One region of the Flavobacterium sp. F52 genome, then DNA from elsewhere that is predicted to be linked to it. Evidence: riboswitches for the same ligand, from Rfam matches in the RefSeq annotation. Region 1 holds a riboswitch; the other holds the start of a gene.
What was found. Region 1 has a riboswitch for S-adenosylmethionine ahead of FF52_RS14350 (alpha/beta fold hydrolase). Riboswitches for the same ligand answer to the same signal wherever they lie in the genome.
Positions count from the first base shown of each region.

Region 2: it holds a riboswitch for S-adenosylmethionine, as region 1 does, so the genes downstream of both, FF52_RS19965 (TlpA disulfide reductase family protein) here and FF52_RS14350 (alpha/beta fold hydrolase) in region 1, are expected to answer to the same signal.

Region 1 covers NZ_AKZQ01000027.1:171,311-178,855, forward strand. The annotation lists gene FF52_RS14335 (O-acetylhomoserine aminocarboxypropyltransferase/cysteine synthase family protein) at 1-805, shown strand, start outside; gene FF52_RS14340 (aspartokinase) at 1,011-2,099, shown strand; gene FF52_RS14345 (hypothetical protein) at 2,736-2,951, shown strand; SAM riboswitch class I at 3,142-3,249, shown strand; gene FF52_RS14350 (alpha/beta fold hydrolase) at 3,322-4,311, shown strand; gene thrA (bifunctional aspartate kinase/homoserine dehydrogenase I) at 4,314-6,728, shown strand; gene FF52_RS14360 (OsmC family protein) at 6,825-7,250, shown strand; gene FF52_RS14365 (trans-sulfuration enzyme family protein) at 7,415-7,545, shown strand, end outside.
Region 2 covers NZ_AKZQ01000037.1:330,680-338,224, forward strand. The annotation lists gene FF52_RS19940 (FAD-dependent oxidoreductase) at 1-1,036, opposite strand, end outside; gene FF52_RS19945 (hypothetical protein) at 1,231-1,575, shown strand; gene FF52_RS19950 (hypothetical protein) at 1,681-1,884, shown strand; gene FF52_RS19955 (PAS domain S-box protein) at 2,106-4,778, shown strand; gene FF52_RS19960 (response regulator) at 4,781-5,230, shown strand; SAM riboswitch class I at 5,453-5,553, shown strand; gene FF52_RS19965 (TlpA disulfide reductase family protein) at 5,792-6,781, shown strand; gene FF52_RS19970 (aminotransferase class V-fold PLP-dependent enzyme) at 6,876-7,545, shown strand, end outside.

The DNA of each region.
Region 1 (7,545 bases):
AATTTCGGCAGAAGCCAAAGCATTCAAAGTGCCATTTATAGTAGATAATACAGTTGCGACACCTTATTTATTAAACCCGATTAAATATGGTGCCGATATTGTAATTCATTCCTTAACTAAATATATCGCAGGAAACGGAACTTCATTAGGAGGCGTTATCATTGATGCTGGAAACTTTGATTGGGCAAACGGAAAATTTCCTGAGTTTACCGAGCCATCTGCAGGATACCACGGATTAGTATATCATGAAGCTTTAGGAAATGCGGCTTTTATAGCAAAAGTGCGAATTGAAGGGTTGCGTGATTTTGGTGCTGCTTTGAGTCCATTTAATGCTTTCCAGATTATTCAGGGACTAGAAACACTTCCAATCCGAATCAAAAAACATAGTGAAAATGCTTTGGCTCTGGCTGAATGGCTAGAAAAACAAGATGAGGTTGTCTGGGTAAATTATCCAGGTTTAAAATCGAGTAAATATAATGATCTGGCTAAAGAATATCTTCCAGAAGGACAAAGCGGAATTATCACTTTCGGATTAAGAGGAGGTTTTGATGCGGCTAAAAAAGTGGTAGATGACACGAAGTTATTCTCTTTATTAGCCAATATCGGTGACACAAAATCACTGATTATACATCCTGCAAGCACTACACACCAGCAGTTGACAGAATCGGAGCAAATAGAAACAGGGGTTTCTAAAGATTTAATTCGTCTATCTGTGGGAATTGAAGATATCGAAGATTTAATTGCAGATCTGCAAACTGTTTTTGAGAGCGTTTCGCTTTCTCAATTCAGCATCAATAAAAATTAGGTTTTTTTGTTTTTTGTTTGAAAGATTGCCTTTAGCCTATGTGCTAAAGGTAATTTTTTATGAAAAGCATCTTTATAAAATTTAAACCATATAAGGAATATAAGTGCATTTTCTAGAGACGCACCACATGCGTCTGCTTTTTGCTGCAAAACATGAAATAAACTTACATCACTTATATGGTTTCAAAAATTAAAAAATAGAAATTATGTCAAAGCTTAAAATAAACATTATCCTTTTCGGAATTGGTAATATCGGAAGTACTTTGATTAATCAGATTATTGAAAGTCAGGATTTTTTTCTCGAGAGCAAAAATGTCGATTTTCATTTTCCAATTATAACCAATTCGACGGTTGCTTTTTTTGAGAAAGAAGGCGTGGGTTATTCTTGGGAAACCAATTTTAGACAATTGGCAGTTCCTTTTAAGGTAGAAGATATTGTCGAATTTGCACAAGAAAACGAATTTGAAAACTTAATAGCTGTCGATGCAACAGCTAGCGATGAATTGGTGAAACATTATAATACGTTAATCAAAAACGGATTTAATATTGTAGCAGTAAATAAAAAGGCCAATACGCTCCCAATAGACTTATATAAAGAACTAAGAGCAGATCTTAAAAAGTACGACAAAGAGTTTTTGTATGAAACATCGGTTGAAACTGGAATTCCTGTTTTGCAGACCTTAAGAGATTTGTACTATTCGGGAGAAAAAATCACAAAGATTCGAGGCGTTTTTTCCGATAATCTGAGTTACGTCTTTAATAGATTTTCATCTGAAGATGTTTCGTTTTCATCTGTTTTAAAAGATGCGAGTCTTTTAGGTTTGATGAAATCAAATTTTAAAGAAGATTTGTCTGGAAATGATACTGCAAGGAAACTTCTAATATTGGCCAGAGAAATAGGAAAAGATTTTGATCTCTCAGATATTAATATAAAACCTTTTATAACCGAAGAGCATTTGGAAAAAAATGGAGTGCTCGATAAAGAGGCTGTAGATAAATCATTTAAAATTGCCAAAATCACTCAAGCAGAAAATCATGTACTCCGTTATGTAGGAGAGTTTGATGTAGAAAAAGGCACTTTAGAAGCCAAATTAATTTCGGAACCAATAGCCTCTCCAATCGGGCAATTGAAAGGTTCCGATACTATTTTTGAAATTTATACCAAATCTTACGCCGATATTCCAATCGTAATTCAAAGTGCTCCGCCATGTAAACAAGCAATTTCGAGAGGAATTATAACTGATATCCTAAAAATAGTGGAACGAATTAGGACTAAGGAGGCAGTCTGGTTATAATTTTTTAGCCGAAAAAGAAAAAGGTTCTTTGATAAACTGATTTGTCAAATGGAATTATTAAGAAAAAACGAGTTTGTTTTGTAAGTTTTTTACTTGTATTATTTCGTTTTCGTTTTTGTAAGATGTTTTTTGACGTTAAAAAATTGATTTTTAACGATTTTTGTAATTAAATTCTTGAATTTAATTTGTGTAATAAAAAAAATAATTGCATATTTGTTATACCCAAAAACTACTAGAAATCAAATGAACTTAAAAGTCAACAAAATGTTTTGTGCCATTTCGGTTAAGACCGAGGTTGGGGTGTCTATTGCTTAAAAAATTGTAAGAATACAATAATAATATAGTAAGAGCCTCCCGAGAAATTTTGGGAGGCTTTTTAATTTAATACAAATGCAGAATTTAAATAAACAATATAAATCACAGATGAATAAATCCTTACAGATGAACAAGATGTTTTCTGTCGCGCTTATTTGCGCATACGTCTGTTGATACTAAAAGTATATGTGAGTGTAAAAACTTAAACCCTTTTGGTATCTGAAAAATCCAAAAGGGTTTTTTTATTCCAGAAAGCGATTTAACAAAAAGATAAACGAGAAATAAAGATTATAAAACACAACTTAACTAAAACTTAAAATCATGAGCACATTGAACTACTTAGCAGAAAAAATTTCAAATTTGAAAAACAGAAGGACAAGAAAAAATAATCCGCCACCAACAAACGAATTGGCTCATCCAAGATTCGGAATAACTGAGGCTGGAATCGCAGAGGAAGGTAAGGCAACTGGAAAAAAAGCGCCGAACTCTTTATTGTTTTTGATGTATTCAAAAGAAAATGAAACGCTTTTTATCTAAACAGAAAAGCATCATAAATTTAGGGTAAAACCTGCTTAATTTTACTGGGCATTTTTGTTCGGTAAATTTTTGCGTATAATAGTTTTTGCTAAAGTAAGTTTCAGAAATTTAACAAACACTTTTAGATAAAATTTGTTTGTTAGAGAAATTAGTAGTTAATTTGCACCGTTAAGTTCAAACACGTATTGAAATGTTATAAAGAAAGGACGAGGGATTAGACCCGATGAAGCCTTAGCAACCCTTCGGTAAAACGAAGAAGGTGCTACATTCTACCACGCCAAACGTGGAAAGATAACAACAAGATTTTTTCTAGTTAAACCTAGTTTTTCTTTCTAATATTTCCATATACAAATCAGATAATACAATAGATTTGAAATTGGAAAATATACCAAACCCTATTATAATTCAAGATTTCATCACAGAAAGTGGTGCAGCTTACCATTCTATACCTTTGCACTTTACATTGGCAGGACAGCCTTTGCATAGTGCGCCAATTGTATTGGTTAATCACGCCTTAACAGGAAATGCGCAAGTAACTGGAGAAAACGGCTGGTGGAATGACTTAATTGGCGAAGGTAAAACCATAGATACTGCTGTTTATACCATTTTAGCCTTTGATGTTCCTGGAAATGGAAGCAATTTTTTTTTAATTGAAAATTATCTTGACTTTACAGCCAGAGATGTCGCGAGAATCTTTATTGAAGGCGTAAAAGCTTTACATATTGAAAAGCTTTTTGCAGTTATCGGAGGCTCTGTAGGAGGAGGAATTGCTTGGGAAATCTTAGCTTTAGAACCTAATATAACAGAAAACCTTATTCCGATCGCGAGTGACTGGAAATCTACTGACTGGCTTATTGCCAATTGTTTTCTTCAGGAACAAATTCTAAACAATTCTTCAAAACCAATCGAAGATGCAAGAATTCATGCCATGCTTTGTTATCGTTCGCCAGAATCATTCAAAGAGAAATTCCAAAGAACAATCAATCAAGATCTTTTGATTTTTAATATCGAAAGCTGGCTGGCACATCACGGCAAAAAATTGCAGAAAAGATTCCAACTGTCTTCTTATAAATTAATGAACCAATTGCTTAAATCAATTGATATTACTAGAAATAGTGAAAGTTTTGAAAACTTGTTGTCCAAAACAAAAGCCTCAATTCATATTATCGGAATCAATTCAGATTTGTTTTTTACGGCAAAAGAAAACGTAGAAACCTATGAAGAATTGAAGAAGTTTAAAGACAATGTTTTCTACAGCGAAATTGATTCGGTTCATGGACATGACGCTTTTTTAATCGAGTACAAACAATTAGATCATTTACTTGCCGACATTTTTAAGGCAGAAACAATAAAGAAATAAAAATGAAAGTATTAAAATTTGGAGGTAAATCATTAGCAAACGGAGAAGGACTTAACAAAGTTGTTTCAATCATTTCAGATAAAGTAAATCAAGGCGAAAAAATTGCCGTTGTCGTTTCTGCACGTGGAAATGCGACAGATGAGCTTGAATTTATCTTAAGCATTGCTGCTAAAAATGGCAGTTATAAAGAATTATTAGAGAATTTTAAAAAATATCAAATATCAGATTATCCGCAAGTTGATTTGTCTGAAGAGTTTAATGTTTTAGATAAACTTTTCGAGGGTGTTAGCTTAATTGGCGATTACAGCAAAAAAATCAAAGATCAGATTTTGTCAAAAGGCGAATTGCTTTCGGCTAAATTATTGACGGCTATTTTACTAGAAAAAGGAATTCCAGCCAATTTTGTAGATACAAGAGAATTATTGAAAACGGATTCTAAATTTGGTGATGCACAGCCATTAGAACAGCTTTCTAAGAAAAACGTAGTCAATTATTTTAAAGAACATAACGGAGAAACGGTTAATATAGTTACAGGTTTCATTGGATCTAATAACAACAACGACACAACTACTTTAGGTAGAAATGGCAGTAACTATACCGCTTCGTTAATCGCAAATTATTTAAATGCTGAAGAATTGCAGAACTTCACGCACGTAGACGGAATCTACACTGCAAATCCGGATTTGGTTGCAGATGCTAAGAAAATCGAATATTTATCGTTTAATGAAGCAAATGAGTTGGCAAATTTCGGTGCGACGATTCTTCATGCTAAAACGATTATTCCTTTGTTAGAAAAGAATATTCCGTTACGAATTCTAAATACTTTCAACCACGAAAACCGCGGAACATTAATCACTTCAGATTCTTCTAAAGAAGGAATTAAAACACTTTCTGTTTTAGAAAATGTATCTCTTGTAAATCTTGAAGGACGAGGATTGCTTGGAAAAGCTGGAGTTGACGCTCGAATTTTTAAAGTAATGGGAGATAATAATATCAGTGTAAGCATCATTTCTCAAGGTTCTTCAGAAAGAGGAATCGGACTTGTGGTTGCAACTGATAAAGCAACAACAGCAGTTGTAGAATTAGAAAAAGAATTCGAAAATGACTTTTATTCTAAAGATGTAAATCAGATTACGGTTACAGATAATGTATCTGTAATTTCGATTATCGGACAGGATTTGAGCACTTTCCACAAACCATATACTGCTTTAATTAAAAATAAAATCGTCCCGATTTTGTTCAACAACACCGTAACAGGTAAAAACGTAAGTTTGGTTGTTAAAAAAGAGGAATTAAACAAAGCTTTAAATGTAATTCACGGAGAGATTTTTGGAGTTTCAAAGAAAATCAACATTGCAATTTTCGGTCACGGATTAGTTGGCGGAACTTTAATCAACCAGATTTTAGAGTCGGCTGCAGCGATTGAAAAACGTAAAGACATTAAGCTGAATGTTTTCGCTATAGCGAATTCTAAAAAATTGCTTCTAAACAAATATGGAGTGAGCAGCAATTGGAAAAATGAAATTGAAACTAAAGGAGAAGCTTACACCATCAAAGATATTATTGCTTTCGCTAATGAACATCATTTAGAAAACTTAATTGCGATTGACAATACTGCAAGCGCGACTTTCGTTGAAAACTATATTCCGCTAGTAGAAAGCAGTTTCGATTTGATTTCTTCTAACAAAGTGGCTAATACTTTGACATATGGTTTCTATAAAGAATTAAGAAAAGCTCTGGCTGAAAACCAAAAGAATTATTTATACGAAACTAACGTTGGTGCAGGTTTACCGTTAATTGATACCATTAAATTATTGCACCTTTCAGGAGAAAATATTACTAAAATTAAAGGAGTTTTCTCTGGAACATTGAGTTATTTATTCAATAATTTCTCTGCAAAAGATGCTCCGTTTAGCGAAATCTTGCAAGAAGCGATTGATAACGGATATACAGAACCAGACCCGCGTGAGGATTTATGCGGAAACGACGTGGGAAGAAAATTATTAATTTTAGCTAGAGAATTAGACTTGCAAAATGAGTTTGAAGAAATATCAATTCAGAATTTAATTCCAGAGCATTTACGTGAAGGAAGCGCTGCCGATTTCTTGACGAAATTGAAAGAATTCGATCCAATTTATGCTAAAATAAAAGCAGATCAACAGCCAAATCATGTATTGAGATACATTGGTGAATTGTCTGGAGATTTGCAAAACGACAAAGGAAATCTAGAAGTCAAATTAGTTTCAGTGCCAAAAGATACTGCATTAGGCGGATTAAAAGGTTCTGATTCTTTCTTCGAAATTTACACAGAATCTTACGGAGATCGTCCAATCGTTATTCAGGGAGCTGGTGCAGGTTCTGCGGTAACAGCAAGAGGGGTTTTCGGAGATATTTTGAGATTGTCTGATAAAGGGTAAATACGATTTTAGATTGCAGATTTTAGATTTTAGATTTTAGATTTTAGATTTTAGATTGAAATCTGAAACGAAACAAAACAAAAAAATAACAACACAATGAAAGTAACTTTAAACAGAGTAAATGACGCATTTCATTTCAAAGTAAAAAATGAACGCGGCCACGTAGTTGACGTTGACAGCAGAGCCGAATTTGGCGGAAGCGATTTAGGAGCAAGCCCAATGGAATTGGTATTAATGGGTGTTGCAGGTTGCAGCGCTATTGATATGATTTCAATCTTGAAAAAACAGCGTCAGGAAATCACTTCTTTTAATGCTGAGGTTGAAGGAACTCGTGTACAAATCGAAGAAGCAAAACCTTTTAAAGAAATCGACGTGGTTTTCTATTTAGAAGGAGAAATCAACCCTGAAAAAGCGAAAAAAGCAGCGCAGCTTTCTTTTGAGAAATACTGCTCAGCGGCCAAAACAGTCGAACCAACAGCAACAATTAGCTACAAAGTTGTCTTGAATAACGAAGCTTTGTAAATTAGATAAATTGTCAATTTGGGAATTAGAAAATGCTCAGATTGCACATAAATAATTGACTTGTTTAAGTTTAGATTTCAGTTTTAAAACTTGTAACCTGAAACTTGACACGAGGCTGGAAGCCGAACTGGCGAAGCAAACAAAAAAAACAAAAAAGCAACACAATGAATACAGAAGAATTTGGTTTTGAAACACAAGCCATTAGAACACAATTAGAAAGATCTCAATATTTAGAACATTCGGTGCCTTTGTACCTTTCATCAAGCTTCGTTTTTGAAGATGCAGAAGACATGCG
Region 2 (7,545 bases), on a different contig from region 1:
TTTCATTTAACAATGGAAAATATTTTCTAGCCCAAATCTCCAATAGCTCGTAACGCGAAAATGCAGATATTCCTTCTTCATCAGCTTGTCCTGTTTTATGATCTTCACCTCCTACAATCAGCAGATCATTTTCATCATCAAAATTTTGCAATCGCACATAATGATAAGGCTGTGCAACCCATTTGGATTCTGGATCTCCAGTATCCCACCATAAAGCATGTGGCAAACTGCCTTTCGGAATTTTTCCTCCAATAACGTAGGTTCGGTAAGCGTGCTGTTTGGTATGCATGGTTAGCACATCGTTAATAGGTGTATTAGTTGCCACAACTATATATTTGCCACAAAAATTAAAACCATTTACGGTGGCGCCTTTTTCGGTTATATTTTCGGCGTGTGCTTCAGTATAAATAGTGCCGCCTAAATCGATTATAGCTTTTGAAAGTCCTTTTACATAATGTAAAATATGAAATTGCGCCTGATTTTTAAATGCGAGGCATCTTTGATTCTGAGATTCGGCCAGCGAAGGTGTATGGTTTAAAAGGACAGTTTCTAACCCTGCGTTTTGAGTAGCTTCAAATTCTTTGTCCAAATTTTTTTCCTTGTCATTCGGATGAAGAAATAAATAACCGTTTACTCTTTCAAAATCGCAATTAATCTGTAATTCATTTACAATTTTTTCTATTTCATCAATTGCGGCCGTATGGCTTTCGGCGGCAAGTCGGGCGTTTTCCTTTCCAAATGTGTTTTGAAGATAATAATATCTATCGTCTAAGGCACAAGTTAAATGTGCCGTGGTTCTTCCTGTTTCTCCGCTGCCAATAAAACCGTCTTCTACCAAAACCACTTTTTTCCCTGCTTTTAAAAGCTTATAAGCAGTTGTAAGTCCCGCAATACCGCCTCCGATAATCAGCACTTCAGTAGTAATGTCTTGAGTCGGTTTTTCGAAAGCGATTATATCGGTAGAATCGATCCAGAAAGAAACATTATCGCCTGAAGTAATACTGCCTTCATTTATATTTTGATTTGAATTTTCCATTTTTTTAAACTTTTTGTTGAGGTCTAATGCATTCATATCAAAGCTACTAAGTAAAAAATACCAATGGCTTACAGTTTTGATTCTAAAAATTTATAGGATTTCCATTGTGCTTTTATATAACAACCAATAGAAATTTTGTAAACATAAATAGTTGAATAGTAGTTTCTTAGTGCAAATTGTAAAAACGAATTATTATGAAAACATTAAAAATTTTGATTCTCATTATTCTAACAGGAATGATAGGTTCTTGTAAAAACAATAATGATGGGTACAGCGACGAAATAGAAACTAACCAAAATCCGCTAGATACTGGTGCGGCAAAAGACACTGCAAGAAGCATTAATGATAATGCCGTAAACGTCGAAGATCCGCAGAGTATGGGATCTGGCAACAGCGGATCTGCAGAACATAGCAACGCTGGAACAGGTACAGGTCCCAGTGCGAGCGCAGAAGATGGAGCAACCTACACCAGCGAATCGGGTGTACAAAAAGATAGCGTAAGATTGAAAAAAGACAGTATAAAGAAGAAAAAGAAATAACAGCATTATATAAGAAGTTTTGAAAATTGTGTAAAGAGTACATTTGTATAAAGAGCTATTTTTATAAAAATTAAAATTTGATAATGTTCATTAAAAAATATAATTATGAAAACGCAAATAATAACTAAAATGGCTTTTTTGATTCTCCTAGCAGGATTAGCATTTTCTTGTAAAAAGAATGAAGGCACTACAATAGATTCGCATGAAAATGATAGCATTCAAAACACTATGGATACTGTTGGACCAGAAGTTGATACCATAGATATGGATACGACTTCAACCGTTAAGACCGATTCTATCAAGCGATAATTGTTTTATTATGCACAAAAAACAAAAAGCTGGATCTAAAGGATTCAGCTTTTTTTGATGTTGCATCAGAAAAGACTTTCACTATGTTTTTTAGTTAAAAATCATTTTAAAGATTGCTTAAAGTGAATGCGTTTTTATTTATATTTGAGAAGGAATTTAACAAAATTCAGCGTATTTTGTAAATTAAGCAGCATTAGAAATTATTTTCACTCAGTAAGATAATGGAGTTAATAAATAATTTAGACCTTTTTAAAACTGTTTTTAATGCTGCGCCAAATGGTATTGCAGTTTTAAAACCTTTGCATAGCACTAAAAATACAATCGAAGATTTTTCAGTGCTGTTGCTAAATAACTACCTTATAAATTGGATCAATACCGAAGACTACAAGGGAAAGAGATTCAGTAAAGTTTTTTCTAAAATTGAAGGAAACACGATTCTCGAAAAGTGTATTGAAACCGCAGAAACCGGAATTACAGCCTATTTTGAGCAATGGCATAATGATGAAAGAGGAAAACAGTGCTTGAAATTTACTGTTGTTATGCAAGATGATTTATTGGTAATGACAATGGAGGATATTACCGAAAAGAAACATGCCGAAACCGAACTGAATACTGCTTTAATTGATGCGGAAAAACAAAAAAGGCTTTACAACTCTATAATAAATGGGACTCCCGATTTGGTCTATGTGTTTGATCTCGATTATAAGTTTACTTATGCCAATAAAGCCTTACTGACAATGTGGGGGAAATCGGCAGAGGATGCAATTGGGCGCGGACTTCGAGAAAATGGATATGAAGATTGGCATGCCGAAATGCACGAAAGAGAAATAGACATTGTAGTTGCTGAAAAAAAATCCATTAGAGGAACTGTTTCTTTTCCGCATGCAGAATTAGGAAGAAGGATTTACGACTATATTTTTGTTCCCGTTTTTAATGAAGACGGAAAAGTGGAACTTGTAGCAGGAACGACACGAGATATTACGGAAAGCAAACAAGCTGAAGAAAAATTGCAGCAGAGTGAAAACCGTTTTCGCAAAATGATCCATCAGACACCAGCCCCAACTTTAGTGCTACGAGGAGACGACTTGGTTATTGAGCAGATAAATAAACACATGCTTCAAATGATAGGCCGTGGTGAAGAAATTATTGGTATGCGATTGATTGATGTGCTGCCGGAACTTGAAGGGCAATATGTTTGGGAGCAGGTTTTAAAGGTTTATAATGAAGGAATTCCTTTTGACCAAAGCGAGGTTCTTGTACCGCACAATCGAACGGGAGAATTAAAAAACTACTATTATAACTTGACCTATCGCCCATTAATTGAAGAAGATCAGATAACAGGAATGATTCAAGTAGCGGTTGATGTTACCGAACAAGTTGAAGCTCGCCAGAAAATGGAAAAAAGTGAAAACCGTTTTCGAGCTTTGGTCAACGCTTCATCTGATCTGGTTTACCGAATGGATTCTGATTGGATGGTAATGCATAGCCTTGAAGGAGGAGGAAGGCTTTCTGGAACTGGAGGGCAAAGTATCAATTGGCTAGATAAATTTGTACATCCTGGCGATTTGGAACAAGCAGTTCATCTTATTTCTAAATCTATAGTGGAGAAAAGCATTTTTGAAATGGAACACAGAATTATAAAAGAAGATGATTCTGTAAGATGGGTTTTGTCTAGAGTGGTTCCGATATTAGATGAAAAAGAAAAAATCGTAGAATGGTTTGGCGCGGCGAGTGATATTACTTCACAAAAAGAACTTCAAAATGTTATAGCAGAAAGTGAAGAGAAATTTAGGCAGCTTGCCGATCTGGTGCCTCAAATTATCTGGACTGCTCGTCCTGACGGATTTATAGATTATTACAACAGCAGATGGTATGAATACACCGGTTTTAATGAATATGAATTTGGCGATTCTAGTTGGGTTCCAGCGCTCCATCCCGATGATGTTTATGATGTTTTAAGAACTTGGTATCAAAGCGTTCAAGCGGGGTCTTCTTACCAAATGGAATTTCGTTTAAAAAATGGAAGTACAGGCGAATACCGTTGGTTTTTGAGTAAAGCACTTCCTATTAGAGATAAAGAAGGCGTTATCACCAATTGGTTTGGTACCTGCACCGATATTCATGAACAGAAATCGATTACCGAAAAGCTGGAAATTTTGGTAGCGGACCGTACCAAAGAACTCCAGCGTTCTAATGATGATTTACAGCAATTTGCCCATGTGGCTTCGCATGATTTAAAAGAGCCTGTTAGGAAAATAAAAACATTTGTAAGCCGTTTGGAAGACCATCTTGAAAATAAGCTCGACGAATCGGCAACGAGATATATTGAAAGAATCCATGTAGCGGCAGACCGCATGTTTACTATGATTGACGGTGTACTTGCCTATTCTAAAATCAATGCCGACTCGCAGAAAGCAACAATAGTTGATCTTAACGAAGTCATCAAAAATATAGAAACCGATCTGGAAATTTCACTTCAAAGGACAGGGGGAAATATTTATTATCAAGGACTTCCAGTTATTGAAGGAGCTTCTGTGCTGCTTTATCAATTGTTTTATAATCTGATAAACAATTCGATTAAATTTGCTAAAGAAAATGTTCCGCCGCAGATTGCCATTAATGCAGAAGAAAAATTTGAAGACGGTAAAAGAATAGCTGTAATTACAGTACGAGACAACGGAATCGGATTTGACCCCGATCAGACGGGACGTATTTTTGAAACTTTTACCCGATTAAATTCTAAAGACCGTTATGAAGGAACTGGCTTAGGGTTGTCGCTTTGTAAAAAAATAGCGGAACGTCACGGAGGCAGCATTACAGCAAATGGAATTGTCGATAAAGGAGCTGTTTTTACAATTATGTTGCCATTTGAACAAACAGAAAAAGACATTTAAGCATGAGTAAGAAAATAATTTTATTAGCCGATGATGACAGGGACGACGCAGAAATGTTTTGCGAAGCGTTGGCTGATATAGATGAAAGTATTATTTGTCACTGTGCAGAAAATGGGGATCAAGCATTGAAAATGCTAAATAGTCAAGATAAAACACCTGAAGTTGTCTTTTTAGATTTAAATATGCCTATTATGAATGGATGGGAATGTCTGAAACGATTAAAATCGGAAGAGCGTTATAAAGATATTCCGGTAATTATGATTTCTACTTCTTCACACAAAAATGATATGGAAGCTGCTGGCGACCTTGGCGCATTCTGTTATTTTGTGAAGCCAAATAATTTCAACGATCTAAAACAAGTGCTGGGACTGATTACCTCAAATCTTGAAAACGGATTAAAAGAACCGCTTTCCAATCTGGAAAAGAACCAATACCTGCATCTTTTTCTTTAGAATTTAAAAATACTTTTCAATTCAGATTTTAAAAACGTATGAATTTCTTTTATAAATAAGAATTTCAAAACGATGTATTTGTGTTTTTTAATTATTTGATTATGAGAACTTTGTTTTCTTCTTAAAAATGCTTTTTCAATTAATTTTAAAAAAATTCAATTTAAACTTGACTAATTCGGTAGAATTAATATATATTTGTATCGAAGAAAATTTATAACATGATACTTATCCAGAAAGACTGAGGGAATAGGCCCAATGAAGTCTTAGCAACCTGTTGCCGAATAAGGTGCTAAATCCTTCCGCTACAAGCGGGCAGATAAGAAAGATTTCTCCGTAAATCTGTTTAAGATCATCTAACCAAATCTTTATTAATATGAAAGCTGAATCAATTGTATATGTCGGTTATGAGCTCTTGAATTCCATTTTTGAAGAAAACGCCTTTGCTTTTTTCTAAATGCTAAAACAATAGTCTATTCCAGATTCTCTTTGTAAAATAAAATACTGCCAATGACTTCTGACATTGGCCTGAAATTCTTTTGTCTAATCTTAAAACTAAAAAAAATGAAAAAAATACTATTAGGTTTCGCTTTATTTCTTGGAGCTCTTCAAACTCAGGCTCAGGAAAATAATTTACAATTGAAAGGAACTGTTGCTGATACTGTAGCGCAATACGTTTACTTGCAGAAGTTTCACAATAAGATGTTTACCACGATTGATTCGGCAAAAGTAAAAGACGGAAATTTTAGTTTTAAAACGAAAGTAAAAACGCCAGATTTATACGGATTAAGCGTAAATACAGAAAGTTCGCCATTGCATATTTTTCTAGAAAAAAATCCGATTACAGTAAAACTGAGTCCGAAGAAATATTACACAACATCTGTGGTTGAAGGTTCTGCTTCTCAGGATTTGTTTGAAGCCTATAAAAAGAGCAAAGATGTAGAAATCAGTAAATTCATAACAGAAAATCCAAAATCTATTGTTTCTGCTTATGTATTGTACAGAAACTGGTCTTACAGATTAACACCTGAACAGATTACACAAAATATTGCTTTGCTAGATAAAAGTCTTCAAAGTACTACTTACGTGAAAGAATTAAAAGAACTGGCTATTGTTTTAGACGGATTATCGGTAGGTAAAAAAGCCCCAGATTTTACAGCCAATGATCCTGATGGAAAGCCAGTTCGACTTTATGATAACTTAAAAGGCTATACTTTAATTGATTTTTGGGCTTCATGGTGCGGACCTTGCAGAAGAGAGAATCCAAATATTGTTGCGGCTTACAAAGAATTTCATGACAAAGGATTCAATATTGTCGCAATTTCTTTGGATAAAAAGAAAGAAAATTGGCTTAAAGGAATTAAAGACGATAATTTAACCTGGACGCATGTTTCTGATTTGCTTTTCTGGAACAGTGCAGTTGCCAAATTATATGGTGTAAGAGCCATTCCTGGAAATTATTTGGTGGATTCGAAAGGAGTAATCGTTGCGAAAAACCTGTATGGAGAAGAATTGCAATCTACATTGAAAAGACTTTTAGAAAATAAAATTTAAAAAAGAAAAGCGCAATCTTGTCTTTCAGATGAATGATAAGATTGATAAGAAATACAAATAATACAATATTAGTTAATTTTAAAATGACAAGGATATGAATGCTATTGAGCCAACAACAAAACCAACAGAACCTGAGTGTTACTTTTCTAAATTTAGAGAAAATACAGTAGGAATTGACCATACTTTCGAATCGGTTTACGGAGAACAGAATCTAGTTTATGCAGACTGGGTTGCCAGCGGAAGATTATATGCCCCGATCGAAGATATCATGCTCAATAAAATTGGTCCCATGATTGCCAATACGCATTCACTTTCAAGTCAGACAGGAAAAACTTCTACTTACGCCTATCAGCATGCGAGAGATATTATTAAAAAATCGGTAAATGCCAGCCCATCAGACGTTTTGGTTACTACTGGGAGCGGTATGACGGCTGCTTTATCAAAATTGCAGCGTATCATGGCGCTTCGAACAAAAGCTGAAGAAGATAAACCAGTGGTTTTCATCACACACATGGAGCATCATTCCAATCAGGTTTCTTGGTATGAAACGAATGCAGAAGTGGTTATTCTGCCACCTGATGAAAATAATTTAGTTGACCCAAAAGCTCTTTCGTCAGCAATAAAAAAATATGCCGACAGAAGCTTAAAAATCGGTTCGTTTACAGCTTGTTCAAATGTTACAGGAATTATTACGCCTTATCGCGAATTGGCCAAAATCATGCATCAAAACGGCGGACTTTGTTTTGTAGATTTTGCGGCTTCGG